One region of the Bradyrhizobium sp. C-145 genome, then DNA from elsewhere that is predicted to be linked to it. Evidence: predicted binding sites of a transcription regulator. Region 1 holds the regulator's gene; each other region holds the start of a gene.
What was found. The regulator HrcA, encoded in region 1, represses chaperone genes, less so after heat shock. The targets are predictions, from matches to a motif close to GTTAGCACTCNCNNNNNGNGAGTGCTAAC.

Region 1 (3,276 bases):
CGCCGTTTGCGGCCGCGTCAATCAAGCCGGACGAGGCCTCCGCCCTGCTCGTGATCGACGTGCAGAACTGCTTCCTACCCGGCGGCAGCCTTGCGGTGAAGGAAGGCGAGCAGGTGGTGCCGGTCATCAACAAGATCGCGAAAGCGTTTGCGAACGTGGTGATGACGCAGGACTGGCACACGCCCGGCCACATCTCGTTCGCGTCGGTGCATTCCGGCAAGAAGCCGTTCGAGACCGTCGATCTTCCCTACGGCAAGCAGGTGCTGTGGCCGGACCATTGCGTGCAGGGCACCGACGGTGCCGCGCTGTCGAAGGACCTTGCGATCCCGCACGCCGAACTCATCATCCGCAAGGGTTTTCACAGGGACGTCGACAGCTACTCGGCCTTCCTCGAAGCCGACGGCAAGACCTCGACGGGCCTTGCCGGATACCTGAAGGGCCGCAAGATCAAGCGCGTCTTCGTCGCTGGCCTCGCGACAGATTTCTGCGTCGCCTGGACCGCGCTCGATGCGCGCAAGGCGGGCTTCGACGTCCATGTGGTGGAGGACGCCTGCCGCGGCATCGACACGCAGGGCTCGCTGGCAAAGGCCTGGGCCGATATGGCCAAGGCCGGCGTGAAGCGGATTCAGTCTGCCGATATCGCGGTGAGCGCGTAAGAGTTTCGCACCGTCATTCCGGGGCGATGCGAAGCGTCGAACCCGGAATGACGGCGAAGCCGTGAGACTCAATTCGTCGCGCCGCTCGACTCATTGTTGTTGGCCGCGGCCGCAGCCTTCGCGCCGCCCTTGGCGACACCGACCAGGGCGGGACGCAGCACGCGTTCGCCGATGGTGTAGCCGGCCTGCACGACCTGCACCACGGTGCCCGACGGCACCGACGCATCGGGCACCTCGAACATCGCCTGCTGGAAATTCGGGTCGAACTTCTGGCCCTGCGGATCGAACTTCTTCACACCGTGCTTTTCCAGCGCGTTGAGCAGCGAGCGCTCGGTGAGCTCGACGCCCTCGATCAGCGAGATCAGGCCGGGATCGGCCGCGGCACGCGCCTCGGCCGGAACGGCATCGAGCGCGCGCTGGAGGTTGTCGGCGATGTCGAGCACGTCGCGGGCAAAGCCGGTGATGCCGTAGAGGCGGGCGTCGGCGACTTCCTTGGTGGTGCGCTTGCGCAAGTTCTCCATCTCGGCCAGCGTCCGCAGCATGCGGTCGCGCGCCTCGGCGGCTTCCTTCTGCAGCGTCTCGACCGAACCGGGCTCGGGATCGTCGGGCATGATGTAGGGCTTCGACACCACGGGCTCGCCGGTCGGCGCGGTCGTGTCTTCGGGTTGCCGGTCTTGATCGGTCATCGGCTCTATTCTCGAACTCGTCTCAGGGGATTGTTGGCCCGGATATCGTGCCTAAGCTTACGAAAATCAAGCGCCTGTGATCGGAGGAAACGCCGGTCAGCCCCCCAAAAGGCGACTGACGATACGGGCGGCGTAGTCCACCGTCGGGATCACGCGGGCATAATTCAGCCGCGTCGGGCCGATCACGCCGAGAACGCCGACGATATGGCCGGCGGCATCCCGATAGGGCGAGATGATGGTGGAGGAACCCGACAGCGAGAACAGCTTGTTCTCGCTCCCGATGAAAATTCGCACGCCTTCGGCGGTCTCGGCCCGGCCGAGCAAGTCGATGACGCCGCGCTTGGTCTCGAGATCGTCGAACAACAGGCGCACCCGCTCCAGATCCTCCAGCGCGTGCAGATCCTCCAGCAGATTGGCGTGACCGCGGACGATGAGCTGGCGGTCCTCGTTCTCCCCGCCGGACCAGCTTGCGATGCCAGCCGAGATCACCTTTTGCGTCAGCTGATCGAGCTCGGCGCGGGCCTCCCCGAGCGCGGTCTCGAGCTCGAGCCGCGCCTCGGCCAGCGTGCGGCCGCGAATCCGCGCATTGAGGAAATTGCCGGCCTCGGTCAGCGCCGAGGAGGGAACTCCGGGCGGCAACGTCAGGACGCGGTTTTCGACCTGGCCATCCTCGCCAACCAGGATCACCAGCGCCTTCTCCGGTTCCAGGCGGACGAATTCGATGTGCTTGAGCCGCGCATTGGATTTCGGCGTCAGCACGACCGCGGCGGCACGGGTCAGGCCCGACAGCCGCATCAGGGCCTGGTCCAGCGCCGCCTCGACCGATTGCGCCTCGCCGACGGAAGAGAGCTGGCTCTGAATGGATTGCCGTTCGGCCTCGTTGAGGTCGCCGACCTGCATTAAGGCATCGACGAAGAAGCGCAGACCGAGTTCCGTCGGCAGCCGGCCGGCGGAGGTATGGGGCGCATAGATCAGGCCGAGCTGTTCCAGATCGGCCATGACATTCCGCACGGAGGCCGGCGACAGCGGCATCGCGATCAGGCGCGAGATATTGCGCGAGCCCATCGGCTCGCCGGTCGCGAGATAGCTTTCGACAATTTGACGAAAGATGTCGCGGGAACGCTCGTTGAGCTGGGCGAGGCCTGCGCGCGGCGCGATCAGATGGATCGGATCGTGATGGGCCACAGACGGTAACTCCTCTCAGATACTCATAATTTGTCCATCCCGGGCGCTTCTGACAAGCGTGGCGTTTACAGGCTCGACATCAGGGGGTGAAAAAACCTTGCCGCCTACCCTCGCCCCTCCTACAAGCACCGCGAACAGCCTTTCCCGTGAGTTTTGGAGGATTTCCCATGCGGCCAAGCCGCCGTGCGCCCGACGAATTGCGCCCCGTGACGCTGGAGCGCGGCGTGGTCAAATATGCGGAAGGCTCGTGCCTGGTGAAATTCGGCGACACCCATGTGCTGGTCACCGCCACGCTGGAAGACCGCCTGCCGCCGTGGCTGAAGGGCCAGGGCCGCGGCTGGGTCACCGCCGAATACGGCATGCTGCCGCGCGCAACCTCCGAACGCACCCGCCGCGAGGCCTCCGCCGGCAAGCAGAGCGGCCGCACCGTCGAGATCCAGCGTCTGATCGGCCGCTCGCTTCGCACCATCGTCGATCTGGAAGCGCTCGGCGAGCGCCAGATCACGGTCGATTGCGACGTGCTCCAGGCCGACGGCGGCACCCGCACGGCCTCGATCACCGGCGCCTGGGTCGCGCTTGCCGATTGCATCAACTGGATGAAGGCGCGCAACATGATCAAGACCAACGTGCTGCGCGACAACGTCGCCGCGATCTCCTGCGGCATCTACAACGGCACGCCGGTGCTCGATCTCGACTACGCCGAGGATTCGGAAGCCGAGACCGACGCCAATTTCGTCATGACCGGCGAC
Region 2 (3,276 bases), 740 kb from region 1:
CGAGTTTGGCGAGACGCTCCTGCAGCTTCTCACGGTCATAGTCCGAGGTGGTCTCCTCGATCTGCGCCTTGATCTGCGCCACCCGCGCCTCGATGTCGGCCTTCTTGCCGGCGCCGCTGACGATGGTGGTGTTCTCCTTGTCGATCATCACCTTCTTGGCGCGACCGAGCATGTTGAGCGTGACGTTCTCGAGCTTGATGCCGAGGTCTTCCGAGATCGCCTGGCCGCCAGTCAGGATCGCGATGTCCTGCAGCATGGCCTTGCGGCGATCGCCGAAGCCCGGCGCCTTCACGGCCGCGACCTTCAGACCGCCGCGCAGACGGTTCACGACCAGGGTCGCAAGCGCTTCGCCTTCGACGTCTTCCGCGATAATCACAAGCGGCTTGCCACTCTGGACCACGGCTTCCAGCAGCGGAAGCAATTCATTCAAGTGAGACAGCTTCTTTTCATTGATGAGGACGTAGGTATCTTCCATTTCGACGCGCATCTTGTCGGCGTTGGTGACGAAGTAGGGGGAGATGTAGCCGCGGTCGAATTGCATCCCTTCGACGACCTCGAGTTCGGTCTCGAGCGACTTGGCTTCCTCAACCGTAATGACGCCTTCGTTGCCGACCTTCTTCATGGCGTCGGAGAGGAACTTACCGATCTCTGCGTCGCCATTGGCCGAGATGGTGCCGACCTGGGCGATCTCCTCGTTCGAGGTGACCTTCTTGGAGTTCTTCACGAGGTCCGCGACGACGGCGTCGACCGCGAGGTCGATACCGCGCTTCAGGTCCATCGGGTTCATACCGGCGGCAACCGCCTTCGCGCCTTCGCGCACGATCGCAGCCGCGAGCACGGTCGCGGTGGTGGTGCCATCCCCGGCTGCATCTGCCGACTTGGAGGCAACTTCTCGCACCATCTGCGCGCCCATGTTCTCGAACTTGTCCTCGAGCTCGATCTCCTTGGCGACGGTGACGCCGTCTTTGGTGATGCGGGGGGCGCCGAACGACTTGTCGAGCACGACGTTCCGGCCCTTGGGACCGAGCGTGACCTTAACTGCATTGTTGAGAATTTCGACACCGCGCAACATCCTGTCGCGGGCATCGACGCCGAACTTGACTTCTTTGGCCGACATAATGATCTCCGTTTTCAACTGTCAAATCCGAAAGACCGCGCGACTCGGCAAGCTCTTAAGGGGCGGGATTTCAACTTCCGGGCCTTATCCTTCTCCTTCGAGACGCTGGCTGCTTAGGATAAGGAAAACAGACTGGCGCTTAGGCGACCTTCTTCTTGGCGGCGGTCAGCTCGGTGAGAACGCCCATAATGTCGCTTTCCTTCATGATCAGTAGTTCCTGACCATCGAGCTTGATCTCCGTGCCTGACCACTTGCCGAACAGGACGCGGTCGCCAACCTTGAGATCGATGGGAATCAGCTTGCCGGATTCGTCGCGGCCGCCTGGGCCAACCGCCGTGATCTCGCCCTGCGAGGGTTTCTCCTTAGCAGTGTCCGGAATTATGATGCCGCCAGCGGTCTTCTCTTCGGCTTCGATACGCTTGACCACAACGCGGTCGTGAAGCGGACGGAATTTCATGCTGTCCTCCTGCTTTCTCGTTGTTGTTGCTTTGGACGAAATGGCAGTCGTGGCCAGCGAGTGCTAACAGCACATAAGCCGCCGCAAGGGGACGTACAAGCCCGTCCCGAAACGATATTTTGCTCAGAGCATCACGAAATAGCTGCCAAGACCGCGGCGGCTAAGGATCCGGTGAAGGCCAGCTGTGTGGTGCGAAAGTCGTTTGACGCCGCGTCATCAGATTTAAGAAAGCTTCCCATCGCGCAGGGGCTTTGCGTTGCTCTCGACATGCGCCAGAATACGCCGGACGTCGGTCGCTTCTTGTGCAGCCACTCAGCGGTGCTTGTCGAGATCGAGTGGCTCGTCACTCACGAGGCGCGTCGGCATCAATGCGCTGAGCGTCAGCCAAATCGACCGGAATTGATGGAAATCCTCTCCATCGTTGAAGTGCGCGGCGGCGCCGCCGGCACCGTGATCATAGTGGCAACCCGGCGAAACGACGCGAACGACAATCCTTCGATCATCTCCTCATCGGTGATGACCTCGTAGGCGCCCGGAGGCAGCAGGCGGTCAATGCCCTTGATCCGGAAGGGATGCTTGAAGGTGACCGTTTCGCGTCGGGAGCGCATGGTCATGATCGGCTATCCTTCAGAGACAGCTTTGCATCGGCGCTATCGTGAAGCAATCCGATTACAGTGCTCTTTGTGCCGAGATTAGCTATCTCTTTATCATGAGATGGCTGCGAAGTCACCAAATACAGGCAATACACATCGCGGATTTGTTGTCGATGCCGGCGGACGAGATGCTTGCTGATGCCAAGTGAAAAAATGCGAGTTGGCAATCGGCGAGCATCGCGACTCGGAGAGAAGAATTGCTATCCGAGATAGACCTGCGGCGATTGGCTGCAAACGTCAAGACGCGATGGATCTGCGAGCAAGCGCATCTACAGTTGAAAGAGGAATTCGGTCTCGATCACTTCGAGGGACGGTCCTGGCACGGTCCTCACCGTCACGCTCTTATGACGATGATTGCTTACGCCTTCTTGCAGCACTGCCGCATTGCCAAGACGGGGCGGAAAAAAGAATCGATGGCCACCACTTCAGCCCAGCCTACCGGCCACGCTTCCACCATCGTCGCTCTCATTCTTCGGCCATCAGATCCGCGATACCCATACTGCAGAAGACGGGTCAGCGAAAAGCAACGGCGTGAACGAATCGGCCAAGGTAGTGTCAGCGCACACGCGAAGCGTCTTTATGATCGTGCAGGAAACGGGCGATCCGCGTCTTCAACAGGGTGGCGTCGTGCGATTTGCCCGAGGCCGCCTGCTCGAAGAGCCTGCGCTGGACGTCAGTAGGCAGATCATTCCATTCGCTGACAAGGGCGGCACCCAGGCATTCCAGGACTCTGCGCTCCACATCCCGCAAATCGCTGGCTTCATAGGGTGAAGGCCACGCCAGCTCCTGCGCTCCGCCTTCCTCGTCCCAACGGTCGAGAGCGGTTGCCATTGCTTCTCCCGACGTTGGCCTTCGACCTTTCTTTTTGACCATTCCATATAGTCGCACATATCGGCATTAAGCGCCATTCGCTGGATCGCGGGTCGATCCGAAGCGGCAATCCTTCCAGTACCGAGAATGCCGCGGCCGCGGAACTCGGTAGTTCGCCCATCGGTTATTGCAACGGTTTGTCCGCGCGGCGTACAGGCTCAAGGTTCACCATGGATGTG
Region 3 (3,276 bases), 1.1 Mb from region 1:
CACCAGTGAGAATCGCGATGTCCTCGAGCATGGCCTTGCGGCGGTCACCGAAGCCAGGCGCCTTGACGGCGGCGACCTTGAGGCCGCCCCGCAGGCGGTTGACCACCAGGGTGGCGAGCGCCTCACCCTCGACGTCCTCGGCGACGATGACGAGCGGCTTGCCCGACTGCACCACGGCTTCGAGCACCGGCAGCATGGCCTGCAGGCCCGAGAGCTTCTTCTCGTGCAGGAGGATGTAGGCGTCCTCGAGCTCGGCGGTCATCTTCTCGGCATTGGTGACGAAGTAGGGGCTGAGATAGCCGCGATCGAACTTCATGCCCTCGACGATGTCGACCTCGGTGTCGAGCGACTTGTTCTCCTCGACGGTGATGACGCCCTCGTTGCCGACCTTCTGCATCGCCTGGGCGATCATCTTGCCGATGGCGGCATCGCCGTTGGCCGAGATGGTGCCGACCTGGGCGACTTCGGAGGAGGCGGCGACCGGCTTGGCGCGCTTCTCGATATCCTTGACCACGGCCGCAACCGCGGAATCGATGCCGCGCTTGAGGTCCATCGGGTTCATGCCGGCGGCAACCGCCTTGGCGCCTTCGCGCACGATGGCCTGGGCCAGCACGGTCGCGGTGGTGGTGCCGTCGCCGGCGAGGTCGTTGGTCTTGGAGGCGACCTCACGCACCATCTGGGCGCCCATGTTCTCGAACTTGTCCTCGAGCTCGATCTCCTTGGCGACGGTGACGCCGTCCTTGGTGATGCGGGGTGCGCCAAAGCTCTTCTCGATGACGACGTTGCGGCCCTTCGGGCCGAGCGTCACCTTGACGGCGTTGGCGAGAACGTCGACGCCGCGCAGCATGCGATCGCGCGCGTCTCCGGAAAACTTGACGTCTTTGGCAGCCATTTCTGCAATCCCTCGTGTTTCGTGATGTATCTGCCGCTTGTGTTGCACCAATCCCGGGTCCGCAAGTCGAACCCGGCGGAATGATGGATGCCCGGATCGCGCGATCCGGGCATGACATTCAGCGGCCGTTCAGACGGATGGCCTTAGGCCAGCACGCCCATGATGTCCGACTCCTTCATGATCAGGAGCTCTTCGTTCTCGATCTTGACCTCGGTGCCCGACCATTTGCCGAACAGCACGCGGTCGCCGACCTTGAGGTCGATCGGGATCAGCTTGCCGGTCTCGTCGCGGCCGCCCGGGCCGACGGCGACGATTTCGCCCTGGGAGGGCTTTTCCTTGGCAGTGTCGGGAATGATGATGCCGCCCTTGGACTTTTCCTCGGCGTCGATACGTTTGACCACGACACGGTCATGCAGCGGACGAAATTTGGATTTAGCCATGACGTTTCCCTTTGGAGGCTCGCTTCGGAAGTAGTGGAAGTGGGTTGGGGCGGCGCTTCGGTCCACCCTCTTCCCGAGGATCGAACGGCACGCTTAGCAATCGGGCTTTCCGAGTGCTAATAGTGCGCCCGGAAATATGGCTTGGCCGCGATCCTGTCAAGCAAAGGTGGTTAAGCGATTGGTGAGGCGGATATAGGATGGTGGCATTGGAAACTCGTTCGGGGCGCCGGCGTATCAAACGACGGCATTGCTCCAGCGGCGGTTTTGCGCTTGGCTGCGGGAGGGGTGCGGCCATGGTCTTGTTCGGGGGAATGCCATGATCAGTTCAGCTCGCGCGCGCACGGTTGCCAATCTGGCCGCCGCGTCTTGTCTGGCGCTATCGCTGGGCGCCTGCGGCGGCGGCATGAGCCTGCCGTCCTTCTCGTCGTCTTCGCCGCCGCCCGAGGCTGAGCCCGGCACCGGCCCGGAAATGCCCGCGACGATCCGCTCCGACGAGATCGTCGGCCGCTGGGGCCTCGCCTCGTTCCAGAACCCGGCCGACCGCGCCCGCACCGAGGCTGCCGCCCGGGCGCAGTGCAAAAATCCCTATGTGATCACTGCCGGCTCCTCCGGCGGCGTGATCATGCATCTGGCCGACCAGGCGACCCCGCAGGAGCTGCGGCTGAAGGGCTCGCCGAGCGGCAAGAACTACATCGGCCCCGCCGGCCCGACGCCGGGCGAGCAGGACCGCGAGATCATCTCCTTCGATGGCCGCGTGCTGATCACCCGCTTCATCGACAAGGACGCCGCCACCCGCTACGGCAACATGGTCTACGTCCGCTGCGCGCCGAGGGCGTGACCGGGATTCCGGCCTAACCACGCGTCATTGCGAGCGGTAGCGAAGCAATCCAGTCTTTCCACGGTGACGGTCTGGATTGCTTCGCTACGCTCGCAATGACAGCAAACAAAAAACGCCGGCTTGCGCCGGCGTTTTGTTTTTCAGAATGACAAGTCCGCTCAGTCGAACAGCGCGTCGATATCGTCCTGCGAGGCATGGCCGACGTCGCCGGCGAGTTTCGGGCCGTTGAGGAGCTTTTCGTCATCGCTGCGGTTGTCGACAGGCGCCGGCACATGGGCCTTGATCGCGTCGACGCCGCCCCAGATCTCCATCATCGCATTGATGTGCTGCTCGATGAACTTCATCGTGGTCATGACCTTGCTGATGCGCTGGCCGGTCAGATCCTGGAAGTTGCAGGCTTCGAAAATTGAGATGACGCGTTCCTGGATGTCGTCGGCGAGCCGCTTCTGCTGATCGGCCGATTGCACCTTGGACATCGCGCTGGCCGCCTGGTCGATCGACTCGGCGGCTTCGAGGATTTGCTGCGTCGCCTGCTCGGTGCCGCCGACGACCGCGCCGAGCTCGCCATTGACCTTGGCCATTTCGCCGCCGTCGAAGCTCTTGCCGTGCAGCGTCGCGATCTCGCGCTTGGTGCGGTCGATGGCGTCGTGGATGAGGTCGAGCTCGACCTTCAGCTTCTCGCACTGCTCGATCTGCGCCCGGTAGGTCTCGAGCATGGTACGAGCTTCCGATAGCTCGTGGGCGGTGGAGGCGTCGATCGCCGCCATGGCTGCGCTGCCGGACAGGGGCATAGTGCCCTTCGCCATCTGTGCGCGGATCGCACGCAGCTCGGCCATGATCTCGCTATGCATCGGGATTGCTTCTTCGGTTACGTCAAGAATCGGCATCTCGCCACCGGCGATATCTTCGACGCGAAAACGCTTGCGGTGAACAGCCATCAGGATACTCCCCCCACCTCATTCACGCGTCTTTGTAGGCAGAAGCGATTTAACACGAAGTTCACAGCCGGAACTGTCGTGCGGCGTCGCGCGACGGCGCGCAAAGAAGCGATTAACCATGGCTGCGCTGCGTTCATCGAAAATAAACGCTGATCGCCAAATTGGCCC

Region 2: the regulator HrcA is predicted to act here: its motif matches at 1,614-1,642, upstream of LRP30_RS03215 (co-chaperone GroES).
Region 3: the regulator HrcA is predicted to act here: its motif matches at 1,425-1,453, upstream of LRP30_RS05090 (co-chaperone GroES).

The regions. Positions count from the first base shown of each region.
Region 1 covers NZ_CP088150.1:9,492,539-9,495,814, forward strand. Annotated here, with positions in the region: gene pncA (bifunctional nicotinamidase/pyrazinamidase) at 1-656, shown strand, start outside; gene grpE (nucleotide exchange factor GrpE) at 725-1,342, opposite strand; gene hrcA (heat-inducible transcriptional repressor HrcA) at 1,439-2,527, opposite strand; gene rph (ribonuclease PH) at 2,695-3,276, shown strand, end outside.
Region 2 covers NZ_CP088150.1:704,697-707,972, reverse strand. Annotated here, with positions in the region: gene groL (chaperonin GroEL) at 1-1,117, opposite strand, end outside; gene LRP30_RS03215 (co-chaperone GroES) at 1,257-1,574, opposite strand; partial or broken gene LRP30_RS03210 (hypothetical protein) at 1,918-2,188, opposite strand; partial or broken gene LRP30_RS03205 (IS701 family transposase) at 2,329-2,762, shown strand; gene LRP30_RS03200 (hypothetical protein) at 2,783-3,058, opposite strand; gene LRP30_RS03195 (hypothetical protein) at 3,268-3,276, shown strand, end outside.
Region 3 covers NZ_CP088150.1:1,087,156-1,090,431, forward strand. Annotated here, with positions in the region: gene groL (chaperonin GroEL) at 1-892, opposite strand, end outside; gene LRP30_RS05090 (co-chaperone GroES) at 1,036-1,332, opposite strand; gene LRP30_RS05095 (hypothetical protein) at 1,649-2,170, shown strand; gene LRP30_RS05100 (protein phosphatase CheZ) at 2,329-3,108, opposite strand.